Ancylothrix sp. D3o: one gene and its partners. Each later gene encodes a partner of the first gene's protein in a complex. Links are inferred from orthologs where the notes say so. Each region holds a gene or a part of one and is shown in the gene's direction. Other genes may lie near its edges. The genes, in order: ndhK, nuoH and NG798_RS14150.

Region 1 (6,369 bases):
CGCCAGCCATGTAGTTTCCTCCCAAAGACGACAGCGAAAAACTTAATCTATATGATACGAAACTTCAACGTTTCTAACAAGCGTCAACTACTTATTTTTTGAACTTTTTTGCTTTTTTGGTGGTTGAACGCGAGCCAAAGTGGAAGCCGGTTTTTATACCGGCCTCTGTTTTTTGAGGTTATGCAGCAGCAGAGCTTTGTTGATATTTCAACAAAATACCTTGTTGACCAATGATAAAGCCAGAGTCGGGCGAAACAAAGACAATTCTGTAAAAGTTTGAAGGGACTTCTTCAACTTCACGGTCTTTTTGCCATGTTTTGCCACCATCCAAACTGCACAGTAGTTGACCGCTACCACCGGCCAGCCAAACTTCCGAAGGAGTGCGGTAGGCGATATCGAGTAATCCCCAACTGGTAGAAAGTTCTGGAAAAACGGCTTTTTCCCATTCTTCGGGGTTTTCGGGGTTTGTAAATTGCAATTGACCGCCTCTGGCCAGCATCCACAGGTTGCCATCGGGGGTAAAGCCCATGTTTTGGACACGGCGAGAGCTATTGCGGTTGTGGGGTGTCCAGGCATTTTGGCCGGGTTCCCATACAGAATAAAAGTTGCCTTTGGCGGAGACGGCGACATATTTCCCATCAGCCGAGCGCTGGATATTGCGGACGACCCCAACGGCTTCTTGTACCATTGCTTTCCAGTTTTGGCCGCCATCAGAAGTTTTGTAAATGGCTCCGACATCGGTTGTCATTTCGGCACTGTTGGGGCCGAGGGCTAAGATTGTCAGGGGTGAGCCGGGTAGTTTGCTGCTGAGGGGGATGCGTTCCCAGGTTTTGCCTTCGTCGTTGCTGTGTAGCAAGATCGAAGGTTCGCCAATAATCCAGCCTTCTTTACCAGAAAAGCTTACAGATGTCAAGCGGGCTTTTGTATCTTCTTGAAGGTCGATGGGTTTTTGTTCCCAGGTTTGGCCGCCATCGGTGGTTTCGAGGATGGTGGCTTCACTGCCAACGATCCAACCGTGTTTGGGGTTGCCGGTGAAGGCGATGTCTTGGAGGTTGGCGGTGGTTGGCAGTTGGATGACTTGCCAGGGGTTGATCAGGGTGGTGGGGACTTTGCTACAGCCAACACACAAAACAACGGCCACGATTAAGGGCAGAATTCGTTTAAATAAAGTCTGGATTGAGTACATTGCTAGTAATATTTATCGGTTGGTTTTGGGTTTGTGGTACACGCGGTGATACCGACTTACTGTAAGCCGTAGAGGCTGAGAAAGAATATCACGGCTACTCCCAAGGCTCCAAAGATGAGGATGTTTTTTTGGCTTGGGGTGAGGGTGTTGACTCCTAAACCAAAACCTAAGTTTTCTTTAAATCCAGAGGCGGTGCCGGCGGGGCCAACGTTTGTAAAGGCTGTGGTTTTGGCTCCACATACGGGACAGCGCCAGGTTATGGGGAGTTCTTTAAAGGGGGTGTTGGCGGCGATGTCTCTTTTGGAGTCGCCTTTGAGGGGTTCGTAAACGTACCCGCAGGAGCGACATTCGTATTGATCGAGGTTGTTGGTATCGAGGGTTTCGGGACTCATGGCTCGGTAACGATAGGGTTTGGCGAGACAACTGGCCGGTGGACAAACTCAAGTTTTGGTTTGTCTTTCGGGTAGGAGCTTGGCCCTACTAATCCGGGCGCTACAGCAAGGGTCAATTGCTATGATATTAAAATCTGATGCTTTTTTGTTAACGTTTGTCAAGAATTTTGCTTTAAATTTTAATTTTTGTTTTTGGGGAAGGCTGGGTTAGGTTGCTTTATTGTGTGGGGTTTTGCTCTGTTGGCTTCCATAGAAATAATATTAAGCGTTCATAAGTATTTCTTTAAGAAAGTTCTTGTTGTGATTGGTTGAGAGGGTTGGAAAGCTTGAGGTTTGGTCAAGTTTGGTCTGGGGTGGGTTTGGGCTTGATGTTGGCTATGGGACTGGTTTGGCCTAGGGTGATGGTTTTGGCCTTGAAAATCTTAGGCATATATAATGTAATGTGAAGAATCGAAACAAACGTAACTTTACCCTTGGGTCTTTATTTATTGTGTTTGTCCTCAGCGGTTATGAGTATTTCCTGGGCTTTCTAATTATCAGCAGTCTGGTGCCGGTTCTGGCGCTGGGTGCCTCGAAGTTGCTAGGGCCCAAAGGTACGAGTGTGCAACGGCTCACTACTTACGAGTCGGGGATGGAGCCTATCGGTGGGGCTTGGATTCAGTTCAACATCCGCTACTATATGTTTGCTTTGGTTTTTGTGGTGTTTGATGTTGAGACTGTTTTCTTGTATCCCTGGGCTGTGGCTTTCCACCGGCTCGGTCTGTTGGCTTTTATTGAAGCCTTGATCTTTATCGGAATTCTGGTGATTGCTCTGGTTTATGCTTGGCGCAAAGGAGCCTTGGAATGGTCTTAAATACTCCGAATGGAAAAGGGCTGCTTAATCCGGTTGAACGGCCCCAGGTGACAAGCGAACTGTCGGAAAATGTGATTCTGACTTCGGTTGATGATTTGTATAACTGGGCTCGGCTTTCGAGTTTGTGGCCTTTGATGTATGGGACTGCTTGCTGTTTTATTGAGCTTGCGGCGATGATTGGTAGCCGGTTTGATTTTGACCGGTTTGGTTTGGTGCCTCGTTCTTCGCCTCGTCAGGCGGATCTGATTATTACGGCGGGCACGATTACCATGAAGTATGCCCCGGCGCTGGTGCGGTTGTATGAGCAAATGCCTGAGCCTAAGTATGTGATTGCTATGGGTGCTTGTACGATTACCGGCGGGATGTTTAGTGCAGATTCTCCGACGGCGGTGCGGGGGGTGGATAAGTTGATTCCTGTGGATTTGTATATTCCAGGTTGTCCGCCGCGTCCAGAGGCGATTATGGATGCAATCATTAAGTTGCGTAAAAAGGTTTCTAATGAATCGATTCAGGAACGGGGGAATTTACAGCAAACTCACCGTTTCTATACTCGTAAGCATGGGATGAAGCCGGTTCCTGATATTTTGACGGGCGCTTATTTGGCTTCTCCAACTCGTCAAACTCCTCCGAAGGAGTTGACGGAGGCGATAGGGATGCCGGTGCCTCCTGCTCTGTTGACGGCGAAGAAGGAGGAAGCTCGTGGCTGATAATACGCAGATTGTAGAGGCCGGTAAGGTTTCTCAGTGGCTGACAGAGAATGGTTTTGAGCATGAGGCTCTGCCGGCGGATCATTTGGGTGTGGAGATTATTAAGGTTGACCGGGAGTTTTTGCTTCCGTTGGCTACTGCTCTCTATGCTTATGGGTTTAATACTTTGTCTTGTCAGGGCGGTTATGATGTTGGCCCTGGTGATCAGTTGGTGAGTTTTTATCACTTGATTAAGGTGAGTGATAATGTGACTCAGCCAGAGGAAGTACGGGTGAAGGTGTTTTTGCCGCGTGATGATGCGCGGGTGCCTTCGGTGTACTGGATTTGGAAGTCGGCGGACTGGCAGGAGCGTGAGTCTTACGATATGTATGGGATTGTCTATGAGGGGCATCCTAATTTGAAGCGGATTTTGATGCCTGAAGATTGGGTGGGCTGGCCTTTGCGTAAGGATTATGTTTCGCCTGAGTTTTTTGAGTTACAGGATGCTTATTAAGGGTGTTTTGTAATTGGATTTTTTGGGGCCGGCATTTTCTTGTTTAAGGGGGTGCCGGTTTTTTTTATGGGGGTGTTGGTGTGATTGAAATGTCTATGAAAGCCGGACAAAATAAGAAAATAAAAGGTGCCGGTGGAGACTAAAAAAGGGATAGTTGATAAATGCTATAATAGGTAAAAAATCCTACTCAGAAAGGTTAAATGAAAAGGGGAAAGACTATGACTCAAGCTTTGACGAAAAAAGTAACGTTTGATGAATTTATTGCCTGGTATCCCGAAAAGTCAGAAAATCGCTATGAGTTACATAATGGGGTGATTGTTGAGATGCCTAAACCAAGAGGAAAACATTCGGAAATTGCTGGATTTATCACTTTAGAAATAGGGATTCACTGCCGACTTAAAGAGTTGCCTTATTTTATTCCTAAAGAGTTGATACTCAAGCCTTTTCGGGATGAGTCTGGGTATGAGCCGGATGTGATTGTTTTGGATAAGCAAAAAGTTGAAAAAGAGCCGCTTTGGGCAACTTCATCTGTTATTAGCATGGGGTCATCTGTGCGTTTAATTGTGGAGATAGCAAGTACAAATTGGCGGGATGATTATGCTTTGAAGGCGGCGGATTATGAGGAAATGGCTATTGCAGAATATTGGATTATTGATTATTTGGGTTTGGGTGGAAGACGATTTATTGGAAGTGAGAAGTTACCGACTTTATCGGTTTATCAGCTTGTTGATGGGGAGTATGAGGTGAGTCAGTTTCGGGGCAGTGAGACGGTTATCTCCGGGGTATTTCCTGAGTTGAATTTAACGGCAGAACAGATTTTTGGTGCAAGTTTGTAGCGGGCTGAGAAAAAAAATAAGCCGAAATATGACTGTTTAATTTCTGTCAATATCTTTGCGATGTTTGCAAAGAAAGAAGTTTTAAAGTATTAGTCAAATAAAAATTTATTGCTTTTGTTCTCGCCAAATACTCCTACTTTCAGGCAGACCGGCGGAATCTGGGCTATAACCGGCTGGAGTGATGTATTTAGCAGTGCTAGAGTCTGCGCGTTTGATGAAAGTCTCAGCCCGTAATGACTCAAATCAACCGGCAAAGCGCATAAACAGACTCGACACGCCCAACAATTCTTTTGTGCCAAAGTTCCGCAGTTTGAAACCCGCATTGAAAGCTTGTACCTCCCCCCGATCTCAAAAATTCCTGCCTCTATTGACTAAAAAATCAACTTAGGTTATAATTAGACAGAGGGCCAAAAACAGCAAGTCGCCGTTAAAGAAGGCATTTTTGTGAGATCGGCAACCTTGGCTGGGGCCACTTTAATCAAAGCATAAGCACCCAACCCATCCCAAAAACCTATGAAACTATCAAAAATAGACCTAAGCAGCATCATAGCAGCAGGCCACAAAAACGGCCAACTCAACTTATTAATAGACCGAGGCGAAGACATCGAACTAATAGAAATCCCCGCCCCAGTCGCCGCCTATAACGGACTGCAACAAGTCGCCGACATTGCCAACAGAGAAAGTAATCTCACAACACAAATTCCCGCTTCACAACCCATAGCCATGCTGCCGGTTAACTCAACAATGGCCGCCGCCATAGGATACGATCCAGAGCAACAAATATTACAAGTAGAATTTGCCACCGGCAAAATTTATCAATACAGCGACGTCGAAGAAGAAACCTGGGACAATCTCTGCGAAGCCGATTCAATTGGACGCTTTTACAACTATCAAATCAAAGGACACTATAACAGCCGGTGTCTTGATGACAGCCCTTAAAAATTTAACATTTACAAACAACTCAGCCCCCATTAAAACGCAACAAGCCCCTGCTATAATCAACAGGGGCTTGTCTTTATTCCATACATATAACATACATGAGATATAATCAGTACCAGCAGTACCCATCAGAGTCGCGCTCGACAAAAGCACATTCAACACCAACCTGTAAAGTTATATGAAGCAAATATTAGTAGTAGACGATTCAGCAACAATAAGGAGAATGGTAATGGCATCCTTAAGGCAAATTAGCGACGTCAACTTTAAAGAAGCCAGCAACGGATTAGAAGCAATAGAACAGCTTGTAATCGACCCCGTAGATTTAATGATTTTAGACTTAAATATGCCCGATATGCACGGATTAGAAGTCTTAAAATTTCTTAGAGAACATCAATTGTTTAAAAAAATACCCGTCATCGTATTAACAACAAAAAGCGACGCTACCAGCCGAGAAGAAGCCCTAGAAGCCGGAGCCTCGCAGTATGTCACCAAACCCTTCGAGCCCCAAAGCTTCGCCCAACAAGCAAAAGAACTCTTAAACTAAAACCTAAATAAAAACCGTTGTGGAAACAACCAACACCTCCGATGATTTTTTCGCCAGTTTTTTGGACGATTATTTTGCCGAATGCGAAGAACACTTAACCGCAATACGGCGGAACTTGCTCACCATAGAAGCACAAGCTTTCGCCACCACCGAACGACCAATAATTGACGAATTATTTCGCAGCTTTCACACCCTCAAAGGCTTATCCGGCATGGTAGGACTAAAAAAAGCCGAACGCCTAGCCCACGAAATGGAAAGCTACCTGCGCCTCGTGCGAGAAAACAAAGCCAGACTCAACCCCGTATCTACCGACGCCTTAATCGCCGCAACAAAAACCCTCGAACAAGTCATCGCCAACCGGCGCAACAACAACATCTCCCCAGACATCGAACACACAATCAATCACCTAAAAGCAGCCT
Region 2 (6,394 bases), on another replicon or contig:
GAAAGGGTTTGCACAAAATGAAACGGGGGATTTGTTGGTTTCTTTTACTCCAATTTTGCACCAATGTCAATATTTTTGGGAAGCTTTTCCGGCACGCGATGGCAGAACGACTTATTTATTTACTTATTTGGATGCTGAGGCAGATAGGTTTAGTTTGGAGTTTTTGTTTGAGGAATATTTGCGATTATTGCCTCAATATCAAAATGTGGAAATTGAGCATTTAAACTTGGTGCGGGCGTTGTTTGGTTTTTTTCCTTCTTATCGTCAAAGCCCTGTCCAAATGCCTTGGGATCGGGTGATAGCGGTGGGGGATAGTAGTGGGTGTCAGTCGCCTTTGAGTTTTGGGGGTTTTGGGGCAATGTTGCGCCATTTGCAGCGGTTAACGGTGGGGGTTGAGGAGGCGTTAAAAGCGGATATTTTGAGCCAGAATGCGTTGGCTTTGTTGCAACCTTATCAGCCAAGTTTGTCGGTGACTTGGTTGTTTCAAAAGGCGATGACTGTGGGATTGAATCAAAAGGCAGAACCTCAACAAATTAATCGTTTGTTGTCGGCGGTGTTTGCAGAAATGGAAAAGTTGGGTGAGCCGGTTTTGAAGCCGTTTTTGCAGGATGTGGTGCAGTTTTCGGGATTGAGTCAAACGTTGTTAAAAACTGCTTTGAATCATCCGAAATTAATTGCAAATTTAGTTCCGCAGTTGGGGATAATGCCGTTGGTGGAGTGGATGGGGCATTATGTGAATTTGGGGGTTTATACCGGCTTGTTTTCGGTGGGGAATGGCTTGGAATTGGGTTTAAAAAGTTTGCCGGCGGGATGGGATTATTATATGCAGCGCCGGTTGGATGGCTGGAAGTTTGGATCAGGAAGCGATCATCATGGCTAGGTTGGTTTGAAAAATTCATCCTAACTTCGGGAGGGTGATTTTGTGGAAAAACATCTTCATGGGGGGTAGGGGTGCCGGTTTTTCGCTGACTCCTTTGGCCTTTCGGCCTAAAAAGAGAATGAGAATAAGTCTCATAATAGAGCTAAAATGAAGATCGAGAGCACAAAGGTGCTTTGAGTTTGATTTGCGGAGAAAGTGTGTGAGATATCTCAACCTGCGGAATTTGTTACCGGCTTTTTTGTTGCTTTTGGCGTGCAGTGAGCAGCCTCAACCGCCTGCATCTAAATTGCAAAGTCCGGTATCTGAAAAACCTCAACTTAAAATAGTGGCGACATTTTTGCCGATGTATTGGTTTACGAAGGCGGTGGCGGGGGAAAAAGCAGAGGTAGAAGTTTTACTACCTCCGGGGACAGATTTACACGAATATCAAGCAACACCGGCGAATGTTCAAGCGATATCGAAAGCGGATATTTTGGTAAAAAATGGTATGGGTTTAGAGGAGTTTTTGGAAACGACGGTTAAGAATGCTCAAAATACAAAGTTAAAGGAAATTGAAGCGAGTTCGGGTATTTCAATATTAGAAGAAGTTTCGCCGGTAGAGAAGCCGGTTAAAAGTGGCGGTGAAAAAGAACATGATCACTCGCACAGTGATGGTAATCCTCATGTTTGGCTTGATCCAGTTTTGGCAAAACAGCAAGTGGAGGTGATTCGGGATAATTTGATGGAAGTTGATCCAGAAAATAAGGGAACCTATCAAGCAAACGCCGCTGCTTATATTCAGCAGCTTGAACAGTTGGATGCTGAATTTAAGCAACAATTAGCAAAGTATCCGAACTGTACTTTTATTACTTTCCATGACGCTTTTCCGTATTTGGCGAAGCGTTATAACCTCCGACAAGTGGCTGTGGTGGAAATTCCCGAATCAAGTTTGTCACCGGCAGATGTGCAGAGAACAATTGAAGCGGTTAAGCAATATAATGTTAAGGCTTTGTTTGGTGAGTCTGGGGTTGATAATAAGTTGTTGTCGAGTCTGTCAAAAGATTTGAATTTAGAGTTGCGTCCGCTGGATTCTTTGGAAACCGGCCCGCTGGAACCTCAGCATTATTTTTCGGCTATGCGAACAAATTTAGAAACTATTAAATCGGCGTGTAAGTAAAAAACGTGAGTAATTATAATTTGTCTGAAAGTTGGCAACTTGCTGCTTTAAATGTGCCCGTTTTGAAGGTCAGCGATTTAACGGTTTATCAAGGTAACTATGCAGCGCTTAATAATGTTTCCTTTGAATTACAACGGGGAACGGATACTGCTGTAGTCGGCCCAAATGGGGCGGGCAAGAGTACGCTGGTGCGGGCGATTCTGGGCTTAATTAAACGGAGTTCTGGAAATATAGAAATTTTTGGCCGGTCTTTAGAAAGGTTGGGAAATTTAGCACATCAAATTGGCTATGTGCCACAGAATTTTGTATTTGATCGCAGTTTTCCGCTTTCGGTAGCGGAGTTGGTAGCTTTGGGATGGGTGAAGGAAGAGAAAAGGGAAACTGGGGATGGGAATACAAAGAAGGCTGGGAAATTTTCTTTAAGATTTAAGGAACTTTGGCAAAAAAATCCTGAAAAAGAAATGGCTGTAAAAATTGCTTTGCAGCGAGTAGATGCTTATCATTTGAGGCATCAAGCAATTGGGACTTTAAGTGGCGGACAATTGAAAAGAGTTTTGCTGGCTTATTGTTTGGTGATGCGGCGGCAGTTGTTGGTATTAGATGAAGCTTTTGCGGGGGTTGATGCTCAAGGGGAGGCTGAATTTTATTCGTTGTTAAATGAGCTAAAAAGTGAGCAAAATTGGACAGTGTTGCAAGTTTCCCATGATTTAGATATGGTAAGCCGGCATTGTGACCGCGTTATTTGCCTAAATCAAAGTATTGTTTGCACCGGCACGCCAGAAATTGCTCTTTCTACGCAGAATCTTTTGGCGACTTATGGGCCGGCTTTTAGTCGGTATTACCACAAACATTAAAGCTTTATCGGCTGGAAATCATGCTATTTTTTTCTTCGTTTTTTGGTTTGGCTCAAAGCAATGATTTTTTAACTTTGCTGCAATATCCCTTCATGCAGAGAGCGCTTGCCGGTGGGGTTTTGATGGGAATGTTGGGGGGATTATTGGGATGTTTTGTGACTTTGAGACAGTTATCTTTTTTTAGTCATACTGTCGGTCATGCGGCGTTGGTGGGAATTGCAATAGGGTTATTGTTAGGGATAGATCCGACTTGGACTTTGTTACCTTTTACGCTGGCTTTTGGGGTTTTGGTTTTATATTTAATTGAGCAAACTGATTTAAATAATGATAGCGTTTTTAGTATTGCTGTTTCGGCGGCTTTGGCTGCTGGTGTGATTTTGACGAGTTTTATTAAAGGCTATCAAGGTAATTTGATGGGGGTTTTGTTTGGGGATATTTTAGGGATTGGGAATACAGATTTGTTGTTGATTTTGGGGTTGTTGGTTAGTAGTAGTGTGTTTTTGCTTTCGACGTTGCGGCAGCAAGTTTTGATTACGTTAAATGTTGGGGTGGCAAAGGTTCAAGGAATTGCGGTGAAGCTGCATCAATATTTGTTTGTGATGTTGCTTTCTTTGGCGGTGGCGGTGGCTATTAAGGCGGTGGGTGTGTTGTTGGTTAATGCTTTTTTGGTGATTCCGGCGGCGACAGCTAAATTGGTGACGCATCAATTTGCGAGATTTTTGGGAATTTCTGTGTTTTTGGGGGCTTTGAGTAGTATTGGCGGGATGGTGGTTTCGGGTTCGTTTAATTTGGCGTCTGGCCCTAGTATTGTGGTGGTGCAGTTTTTGGTGTTTTTGCTGATTTTGGTGGGGCGAAAGCTGCTGGTGCGTGGTTGAGGGTTTTACTAGCGCATATTGAGGGCAGCCAGGATGCCCCACAGATGTGTTGTCTGTTTGTTTTTTGGGTTTATGGTAGAGACGTTCCGCTGGAACGTCTGGACGGCGGAACGTCTGTAGGCGGAAAGGGAAAAATCTATGAAGGTTATAAGCAGGGATGATGGGGCGGTGAGTAAAAGAGCCGGTCGGGGCTTTCCTTGTGTCCACCACCGAGCGATATACTAAGTTGGGGCAAGTTAAATATCTTCATAATCTGTCATTGAGCGGGAAACATGAACCCTGGAATAGACCTGCAAGGAAGTTTTATAGAAGCCCTGCGGAATTTGGGCCTGCCAGCCGGCACTGCAAAGGTGCTTTGGATGCCTTTGCCGATGCTGGTGTTGCTGGTGGCGGCTACCGTTGGGGTGCTAGTGACTGTTTGGCTTGAGCGAAAAATTTCGGCGGCGGCTCAACAGCGAATCGGGCCAGAGTATGCCGGCCCGCTTGGTGTTTTGCAGGCGGCGGCTGATGGTTTGAAGTTGGTTTTTAAGGAAGATGTGGTGGCTGCGAAAACAGATACGATTCTGTTTACGGCTGGGCCAATCATTGTGATTATTCCGGTTTTTGTGTCGTATCTAATCGTGCCGTTTGGACAAAATCTCATCCTTAGTGATGTGGGTTCGGCGGTGTTTTTGTGGATTGCTTTGGCCAGCCTTCAGCCGATTGGTTTGTTGATGTCTGGTTACGCTTCTAATAATAAATACTCTCTGTTGGGAGGGTTGCGGGCAGCAGCACAATCAATTAGTTATGAAATTCCGCTGGCTCTGGCTGTTTTGGCTGTGGTAATGATGTCGAATAGTCTCAGCACTATTGATATTGTTAACCAACAAGCCGGTTATGGAATTTTGGGCTGGAATATCTGGCGGCAACCGGTGGGTTTTATTATTTTCTGGATTGCTGCTTTGGCGGAATGCGAACGTTTACCTTTTGACTTGCCGGAAGCTGAGGAAGAGTTGGTGGCCGGTTATCAAACTGAATACTCTGGTATGAAGTTTGCGCTCTATTATCTGGCTTCTTATGTAAACCTTGTGCTGTCGGCTTTGATGGTTGCGGTTTTGTATTTCGGCGGTTGGGAGTCTCCGCTTCCGGTTGGCGTGGTTGCCGGTTGGTTGGGCGTGAGTGAGTCTACTCCTTGGTTGCAAGTTGTGAATGGGACTTTGGGCATTACGATGACTTTGCTCAAGGCTTATTTCTTTGTGTTTTTGGCGATTTTGTTGCGCTGGACTGTTCCCCGCGTTCGTATTGACCAATTGCTGGATCTAGGCTGGAAGTTTTTGTTGCCGGTTGGGTTAGTTAATTTGTTACTAACTGCCGGTCTGAAACTGGCTTTTCCGTTTGCTTTTGGTGGCTAAAAAAGTTTGGGTCATTGGCGATATATTTGCCCAATGACCAAGGACTTTTGATTAAGGATTTTTGACCTAACAAAAGAGAAAGAGCATCATGTTAAAGTTTCTCAATCAAGTGGGCGATTACACAAAAGAAGCGTTTCAAGCTGCTAAATATATTGGTCAAGGTTTATCTGTGACTTTTGACCATATGCGCCGGCGCCCGGTGACGGTGCAATATCCTTACGAAAAGGTGATTCCTTCTGAACGTTTCCGGGGTCGGATTCATTTTGAGTTTGATAAGTGTATTTCTTGTGAGGTTTGTGTTCGGGTTTGTCCGATCAATTTGCCGGTGGTTGATTGGGAGTTTAATAAGGAAACGAAGAAGAAGCAGCTTAAGCACTATAGTATCGATTTCGGGGTGTGTATTTTCTGCGGAAATTGTGTGGAATACTGCCCGACTAATTGTTTGTCAATGACGGAAGAGTACGAGTTAGCTGTTTATGACCGGCATGAGTTGAATTTTGATAACGTTGCTTTGGGTCGTTTGCCTTATAAGGTAACAAATGACCCGATGGTGACTCCGATTCGTGAGTTTGCTTATTTGCCGAAGGGCGAAATTGATGGTCACGATTTGCCTGCGGGTTCCCAGCGTGCCGGTTTGCGCCCTGAGCAAATTATGGAACAAACCAAAAAGTAATTTTCTGTGCGTGGTAAGGGGGAAATTTTGTCGCTCATTGGAAACAAAAAATGCTGGATTTTTTGAGCGATTACCTCTTACCCAAAGTGATTTTCAACTAACTGAGGACAAAAAGCTGTGAATTTAGCGGAAGGCGTTCAAGTTGTTTCTTTTGGGTTGCTGGCATTGATGATGATTGGGGCGGCGCTTGGTGTGGTGCTGCTTTCTAATATTGTTTATTCGGCGTTTTTGCTGGCGGCTGTTTTTATCAGTATTGCAGGGATGTATTTGCTGCTAAATGCTGATTTTGTGGCGGCGGCGCAGTTGCTTGTTTATGTGGGCGCTGTTAACGTTTTGATTTTGTTTGCAATTATGCTCGTCAATAAGCGCGAGGATTTTGTGCCGATGACTAATGCTTGGATTCGCAGAGGTGCGACGGCGTTGGTTTGTGTTGGTTTGTTTGCGCTTTTGGGGACGATGGTTTTGTCTACTCCTTGGGCTGTTTCGGCGGCTGTACCGGCCGGTGATGAGTCGATTGTTAAGCTGGGCGAACATTTCTTTAGCGACTTTTTGTTGCCGTTTGAGA
Region 3 (6,328 bases), on another replicon or contig:
AATATATCGGCGAGTTGTTTTTCTTGCCATTTGTTGATGATTTCGGCTGCTGTCAGGGGTTGTCGGTTGTCCATCCGCATATCGAGTGCGGCGGTGTGCCGAAAGCTAAACCCTCGTGCCGGTGTGTCTAGTTGCCCGGAACTTACGCCTAAATCGGCTATGATTCCATCAAATTGCTCGCTTTGCCCCGGATATTCACAAAAATTTCCGCGCCATATCTTGACATTTTCGCCGAATTGTGATAAATAAGTTTGAGCAGTGGCAATGGCTTGTTCGTCGCGGTCTATGGCGGTGACACGGACATCGGGGGAGGTGGCGAGGATGAGGCTGGTATGACCACCGGCCCCCAGGGTGGCATCAAGGTAGTGTCCGCCTGGGTGGATATTTAAAGCTTCGATGAGTTCTTTGGCAAGGACGGGGATATGGACAAAGGCCGGTGGAGTTGGAGAGTCTGTCATTTTTGGTAAATTAACGCCGCTTCTATTGTGCGTTGTTTGGAGGCTGTGAATACAAATTTGTCAATGGCGGCTATAAGCGATTAAAACTATCTTGCTCAAAGTGCTTTGCCTTCAGCCAATATAATGAGGAGAAGCTAAATAAAACTCAACATAAAGCTGAGACAGAACACCGGCGCTGTTTTTTGCCGTAGATGGGAAAATGGTGGGGCCGGTGCAAAAACTGATAAAGGGGAGAATGCAATAGCGATGCCGAGACTAGAGACAAGAACAGAACCCATGATTTTGAACATGGGGCCACACCATCCCTCAATGCACGGGGTGTTACGCTTGATTGTGACGTTGGATGGCGAAAATGTCCTCGACTGCGAGCCGGTAATTGGCTATTTGCACCGGGGAATGGAAAAAATCGCCGAGAATCGTACTAATGTGATGTACGTTCCCTATGTGAGCCGGTGGGACTATGCAGAGGGGATGTTTAACGAAGCGGTGACGGTGAATGCACCGGAAAAATTAGCCGATATCGCGGTGCCCAAACGTGCCAGTTATATCCGCATGGTTATGCTGGAGTTGAACCGCATTGCTAACCATTTGTTGTGGCTTGGCCCCTTCATGGCGGACGTTGGCGCACAAACTCCGTTCTTTTACATTTTCCGCGAACGCGAATTAATTTATGACCTCTGGGAAGCAGCAACCGGCTACCGGATGGTAAATAATAATTACTTCCGTATTGGCGGGGTGGCGGCTGATTTACCCTATGGTTGGGTAGATAAGTGTTATGACTTCTGTGATTACATGATGCCGAAAGTTGACGAGTATGAGCGGTTAATTACAGATAACCCAATTTTCCGCCGCCGCGTTGAAGGCATTGGTACTATCAGTCGTGAAGAGGCACTTAACTGGGCACTTTCTGGGCCGGTGTTGCGCGCTTCTGGGGTACAGTGGGATTTACGCAAGGTTGACCACTACGAATGTTATGACGAGTTAGACTGGGATGTGCAGTGGGAAACAGCGGGTGATTGTATGGCTCGCTATTTGGTGCGTATCCGCGAAATGCGTGAGTCTGTGAAAATTATCCGTCAAGCTTTAAAGGGTCTGCCTGGTGGCCCTTATGAAAATTTGGAAGCCAAACGGATGACCGAGGGGCCGAAGTCTGAGTGGAACAGTTTTGATTATCAGTTTATCGGTAAAAAGATTGCTCCTACTTTTAAGATTCCCAAAGGTGAACATTATGTGCGCGTTGAAAGCGGGAAAGGTGAGTTAGGAATTTTCATCATGGGGGATGATAATGTTTTCCCCTGGCGTTGGAAAATTCGGGCTGCTGATTTTGTCAATTTGCAAATTTTACCGCAGTTGTTGCGCGGGATGAAGGTTGCAGATATTGTGACGATTTTGGGCAGTATCGATGTGATTATGGGTTCGGTTGATCGTTAATTTTGAACCGCAGATGAACGCAGATGGACGCAGATAGGCTATTTGTGTGCATCTGTGGTTAACTTTTTTTAGAAGCAGAAAACCCATCCGCGTTTATCTGCGTTGATCTGCGGTTAATAAAAATATGCTCTCAGAAATAATTAGCCAAAAAATATCAGAAAACTCTCAGGGAAGAATTTCTTTTGCTGAGTATATGGAGTTGGTTTTATATCATCCTGAACAGGGGTATTATGCAACAAATAAGGTGAATATTGGAGCGGATGGAGATTTTGTGACTTCGCCGCATTTATGTAAGGATTTTGGGGAGTTGTTGGCGGTTCAGTTTGCCCAAATGTGGGAAGTTTTGGGGAAACCCGCTTGTTTTCAGTTGGTGGAAATGGGGGCCGGTCAAGGGTTATTGGCGGCGGATGTTTTGAAGTTTTTGCATAAGCATCATTTTGATTTTTTTGAGTGTTTGGAATATTTGATTGTTGAAAAGGCTGCCGGTTTGATTGCGGAACAAAAGCAGATTTTAGATAAGTTGTCAAGTAATTTTGGGGCTAAGATTCGTTGGTGTGGGTGGGATGAGATAGAGGAGAATTCGATTACCGGCTGCTTTTTTTCTAATGAGTTGGTGGATGCTTTGCCGGTGCATTTGGTGGCGGTAGAAAATCAAAAATTACGGGAAGTTTATGTGAGTTTTGAAGGGGGGGATTTCACGGAGGTGGTGGGGGATGTTTCGACACCGGCAATAGAGGATTATTTTAAGTTTGTTGGGGTTGATATTTGTGGTTATGAAGATGGGTATCGTACGGAGGTAAATTTGGCGGGGTTGGAGTGGATGAAGTTGGTGGGGAGCCGGCTTTGTCGGGGTTATGTTTTGACGATTGATTATGGTTATACTGCGGAAAGGTTTTATCATCCCCGCAGAAATGAAGGTACTTTACAATGTTATTTTAAGCATTCTCATCATAATGATCCGTATGTTAATGTGGGGTTTCAAGATATTACGGCTCATGTGGATTTTACGGCGTTGGAAAAACAGGGTTTTTTGTGTGGGTTGGATAAGGTTGGGTTTGTGCAGCAGGGGTTATTTTTGATGGCTTTGGGGTTGGGTGAAAGAATTGCTGCTTTGTCTTTTGTTGGCGAGGTTGAGGATATTGGGAATGTGTTGCGCCGGCGGGAGGTTTTGCATAGTTTAATGAATCCTATGGGGTTGGGAAATTTTGGGGTTTTGGTGCAGTGTAAAAGTTTGAATGAAAGCGAGATAAATGTGGGTTTGAAGGGGTTAATGATGCCGGTGATGTAGCGGGTTTGTTAGATTGGTAAATGCGGTTTTTTGTGAGGTTGAAAAAAAGGTTTTAAAAAAGCCGGGGTTTGGGGAAACCGGCTTTTTGGTAATGTTTTTATTTTAGTTAAATTCTTCGGAGTCTGGGAGATGATATCGTTTACGGAAGTGCTGGCAAACTTGATAAGATTTTGTTTGGAATGGCTGGTCGTTTAGCCAACAGTTTCCTACTTCTGGTTGTCGGCGACTCCAGAAAGCGCAGTGTTGACAGTTTTTTCGGTTTAAGGAGATTTTTGTTTCGGCTTGTCTGGTTTTAGAAAACATTGTTAATCGGGGGATTTTAAATAAGCTGGGACTACTTTTAGTGTGACGCACTCTTAGCGTCAATGGCCTATGGCAATTGGTATATCATTCTTTACTAGCTGAGATTGGCTACATCCGTATATTTTTTGATTGGGTGTGTCTTGAGGAGTATTACTTTTTGCGGATGTAGGAAATAGGATGAGGATAATTCAAAGATTTCTCAAGGCTTTACACTAGCTTTGAGTTAAGAAAATATTTATTAGGGGTTTTAATAATTGCTGTTATTATAAATACTTTTATTTAGCAAGATGATTTCAATATTATTTTTATTCAAAAAATATATCTCCCCTTTGCCAGAAAAAAGGGGAGTTTCTCATCTATTAATAGCGAATTCGCGGATCGATGTAGGCGTTTAAAATGTCGATTAAGATGCTGGCAATTACGACTATTGCTGCAAAAAATACGACAATTCCTTGTACGGTTGGATAGTCGCGGGAGGAGATGGCTTCATAAAGCCGGTTGGCTAATCCTGGCCATGAAAATGTGACTTCGGTTAAGATGGCTCCTCCGAGTAGGGAAGCTAGGGTTAATCCGAGTACGGTGATAACTGGAATTAAGGCGTTTTTTAGGGCGTGGGAAACTAAAATTCGCCCTTCTGGAATGCCTCTGGCTCTGGCGGCTTCTACATAGTCGGCTTGTAGGGTTTGCTTGAGGTTTACGCGGACAATTCTTTCAAAAATTCCGCTGATGAGAATTCCGAGGGTTATTGATGGTAAGGCGAGGTGATGAAGGGCGGTAAAAAATTGGGTGAGGTTGCCAGAAAGGAGGCTATCAAGGGTGTAAAGGCCGGTGATTGTTGGGGGTGGGGTGATGGTGACGGGGAAACGGGTTCCTAATGGAAACCAGCCTAATTGTACGCCGAATATTAGTTGTAAGATCATGCCGGCCCAAAAGGCGGGGACTGAGTAGGTGATGATGCCAAATAATCGGCCTCCAGCATCCCAGCCGGTGTTGGGTTTTGATGCTGACATCATGCCTATTCCTATGCCAACAGTTAGGGCAATTAGCATACTAAATACTGCTAATTCTACTGTGGCAGGAAAGTAGTCTGTGATGATTTTCCAGACGGTTTCTCCGCGTGTTGTTATTGAGGTTCCTAGGTCGAAGTTGAGTAGTTGTTTGAGGTAGTTTAGGTATTGTAGCCAGATGGGGCCGGCTAGTCCTAATTGTTCTCTCATTATTTCTTTGGCTTCTTGGGAGGCTTTTGGCCCTAATATTGCATCGATTGGATCTCCGGGGGTTGCTCTCAGTAATAAAAAGACTACTGTGATTATTGTGAAAAGCATTAGGGGGGCTAATAGTAGTCTGAGTATTATGTAGGATTGTAGGGCTTTTGATCTTGACATGGGGGTTTTTTTTGGATGCTGGGGTTTATATATTTAACCGCAGATAAACGCAGATAAACGCGGATGAATAGGATGGTTTTTGATGGGTATTTGGCTCTGCCTCCTCTGAAAAAGCGAGGCAGAGATTGGGGAGGAGAGGTTTATTTTTTCATTGTCCAGAATGGGATGCGTTGGGTGGGTTCGATTGTTATTCCTTGAATTTGTTTTTGGGCAAATAGGTATTCTTTACCTTGCCATAGGGGAATATAGGGGATGTCTTTGGCGACAATTTGTTGCAGTTCTTGGAATATTTGTTTGCGGGTTTGAGGGTTTTGTTCTTTTCTTTGTTTGTCTATGAGTTCGTTAGCGCGGGGGTTGTAGTAAAAGGAACCGGCTTGTTTTGTTTCTCCTTCTTCACAGCCTTTTTCTGCTGTTCCTTTGGTGCATTCCATGAAGGGTTGCAGGTAGTTGTCGGGGTCTAAAAAGTCGGGACTCCAATCTAAGATAAATAAGGGATAAATTCCTTTGGCTAGGTTATCGTAGGCGGTGGCTGATTCGACTCCGTTTAATTGCAGTTGTAAGATTCCTCCGAGTTTTCTTTCTATGTCGGCTTTGAGGGTGCTGGCTACTAGGCTGTCTGTGGTGAGGTTTGAACGATACCAAAGTTCGAGTTTTAATGGGTTTTGGGGGCTGTAACCGGCCTGTTTTAAGGCTTCGGTTGCTTTGTTTATATTGGTGTCTCCATTTTGTTCTTTAAACACCGGCTGATAGATGTCTTCCATTGTGACGGGAATGAGGCTATAAAGCGGTTCAATTTGACCGCGAAATACTCGGTTTTGCAATACGGGCCGGTCGATGACTGCGGCTAAGGCTTGTCTTACTGCGAGGTTATCTAGGGGTTTGCTTTGCAGGTTTAGGTTGAGGTAATAAATGCCGTTGCTGCGTTGGGAAAAAACTTGCCAGCCGGTGGAAGATGCTTGTTTTTCTAAGTTGGAAATTTGGTCTAAATCTAAGGTTTGATAAGCTACGTCAACGGCGCCTGTGCGGAAGGATGTAAAGAGGTTTGATGAATTGCTTAGGCGTTGGATATCTATGCCTTTGTTGAGGGGTTTTTCTCCCCAATATTTCTCAAAGGGTTCGAGTTTGATGTTGTCGGTTCCGTAGCTGGTTAATTTATAGGGGCCGGTGCCTACAAATGTGTCGGGTTTGAATTTGCCGGTGCCGGTTTCGTAGGCTTTTGGAGATACTGGACAGGCTCCAAAAAATGTTAGTAATGATGTGAATGCTGCAAAGGGTTTTTTGAGTTTGATGGTTAATTCGTAATCGCCGGTGGCTTTTATTGAATCTACTCTACCGGCAAATAATGAGGATGGCCGGCCTCCATTTTCTATTAGCCTATTGAGGGAAAATGCCATTGCTTCGGCATTAAATTCTGTGCCATCGTGGAATAATACGCCTTTTCTTAAGGGGATGGTGTAGGTTAA

What was found.
Region 2: the proteins of ndhK (region 1) and nuoH are in contact, whole or in part, in a crystal structure (PDB 6Y11), measured with the Thermus thermophilus proteins. The link is inferred for Ancylothrix sp. D3o from one-to-one orthologs. Residues at the interface, in WP_096411117.1 of Thermus thermophilus: Arg16, Glu17, Gly18, Leu24, Leu27, Val28, Trp30, Gly31, Arg32, Asn34, Ser35, Trp37, Thr54, Asp55, Ala56, Asp59, Ala61, Arg62, Phe63, Gly64, Glu66, Val67, Phe68, Arg69, Ala70, Ser71, Arg73, Gln74, Ala75, Asp76; in WP_096411122.1 of Thermus thermophilus: Arg36, Val44, Arg45, Met46, Gly47, Pro48, Asn49, Arg50, Val51, Leu57, Gln58, Ala61, Asp62, Ile64, Lys65, Ile67, Phe68, Lys69, Glu70, Ile72, Val74, Glu223, Ala224, Glu225, His233, Thr234, Glu235, Tyr236, Ser237, Trp241.
Region 3: the proteins of ndhK (region 1) and NG798_RS14150 are in contact, whole or in part, in a cryo-EM structure (PDB 6KHJ), measured with the Thermosynechococcus vestitus proteins. The link is inferred for Ancylothrix sp. D3o from one-to-one orthologs. Residues at the interface, in WP_011056552.1 of Thermosynechococcus vestitus: Leu46, Met47, Tyr48, Thr50, Ala51, Cys52, Phe54, Ile55, Glu56, Ala58, Ala59, Ile61, Gly62, Ser63, Arg64, Phe65, Asn76, Pro78, Thr89, Thr91, Lys93, Met94, Ala97, Leu101, Met123, Phe124, Ser126, Asp127, Ser128, Tyr129; in WP_011057128.1 of Thermosynechococcus vestitus: Pro17, His18, His19, Pro20, Ser21, Met22, Val25, Arg27, Met29, Thr31, Ile38, Asp39, Cys40, Glu41, Pro42, Val43, Ile44, Gly45, Tyr46, Leu47, His48, Arg49, Gly50, Met51, Lys53, Ile54, Asn57, Arg58, Pro65, Tyr66.

The regions. Positions count from the first base shown.
Region 1 is NZ_JAMXEX010000018.1:67,844-74,212, forward strand. The notes cover bases 1,443-4,279. They hold ndhK (photosynthetic/respiratory NAD(P)H-quinone oxidoreductase subunit K), read left to right. Parts: upstream 1,443-2,421; coding sequence 2,422-3,138; downstream 3,139-4,279. Other genes in these bases: NG798_RS22305 (rubredoxin), read right to left, coding at 1,443-1,578; ndhC (photosynthetic/respiratory NAD(P)H-quinone oxidoreductase subunit C), read left to right, coding at 2,069-2,431; NG798_RS22320 (NAD(P)H-quinone oxidoreductase subunit J), read left to right, coding at 3,131-3,631; NG798_RS22325 (Uma2 family endonuclease), read left to right, coding at 3,850-4,279. In the rest of the region: psbE (cytochrome b559 subunit alpha), read right to left, coding at 1-10; NG798_RS22300 (photosynthesis system II assembly factor Ycf48), read right to left, coding at 179-1,186; more of NG798_RS22305, read right to left, coding at 1,243-1,442; more of NG798_RS22325, read left to right, coding at 4,280-4,467; NG798_RS22330 (KTSC domain-containing protein), read left to right, coding at 4,981-5,406; NG798_RS22335 (response regulator), read left to right, coding at 5,585-5,950; NG798_RS22340 (chemotaxis protein CheA), read left to right, coding at 5,970-6,369. UniProt on the Escherichia coli protein: NDH-1 shuttles electrons from NADH, via FMN and iron-sulfur (Fe-S) centers, to quinones in the respiratory chain. The immediate electron acceptor for the enzyme in this species is ubiquinone.
Region 2 is NZ_JAMXEX010000001.1:187,982-194,375, forward strand. The notes cover bases 3,235-6,096. They hold nuoH (NADH-quinone oxidoreductase subunit NuoH), read left to right. Parts: upstream 3,235-4,037; coding sequence 4,038-5,156; downstream 5,157-6,096. Other genes in these bases: NG798_RS00875 (metal ABC transporter permease), read left to right, coding at 3,235-3,765; ndhI (NAD(P)H-quinone oxidoreductase subunit I), read left to right, coding at 5,245-5,829; NG798_RS00890 (NADH-quinone oxidoreductase subunit J), read left to right, coding at 5,947-6,096. Also shown: NG798_RS00860 (FAD-binding oxidoreductase), read left to right, coding at 1-880; NG798_RS00865 (metal ABC transporter solute-binding protein, Zn/Mn family), read left to right, coding at 1,080-2,036; NG798_RS00870 (metal ABC transporter ATP-binding protein), read left to right, coding at 2,042-2,890; more of NG798_RS00875, read left to right, coding at 2,911-3,234; more of NG798_RS00890, read left to right, coding at 6,097-6,394. UniProt on the Escherichia coli protein: NDH-1 shuttles electrons from NADH, via FMN and iron-sulfur (Fe-S) centers, to quinones in the respiratory chain. The immediate electron acceptor for the enzyme in this species is believed to be ubiquinone.
Region 3 is NZ_JAMXEX010000007.1:14,139-20,466, forward strand. The notes cover bases 1-2,796. They hold NG798_RS14150 (NAD(P)H-quinone oxidoreductase subunit H), read left to right. Parts: upstream 1-704; coding sequence 705-1,889; downstream 1,890-2,796. Other genes in these bases: rsmH (16S rRNA (cytosine(1402)-N(4))-methyltransferase RsmH), read right to left, coding at 1-458; NG798_RS14155 (class I SAM-dependent methyltransferase), read left to right, coding at 2,014-2,796. Also shown: more of NG798_RS14155, read left to right, coding at 2,797-3,177; NG798_RS14160 (ABC transporter permease), read right to left, coding at 3,840-4,865; NG798_RS14165 (ABC transporter substrate-binding protein), read right to left, coding at 5,006-6,328.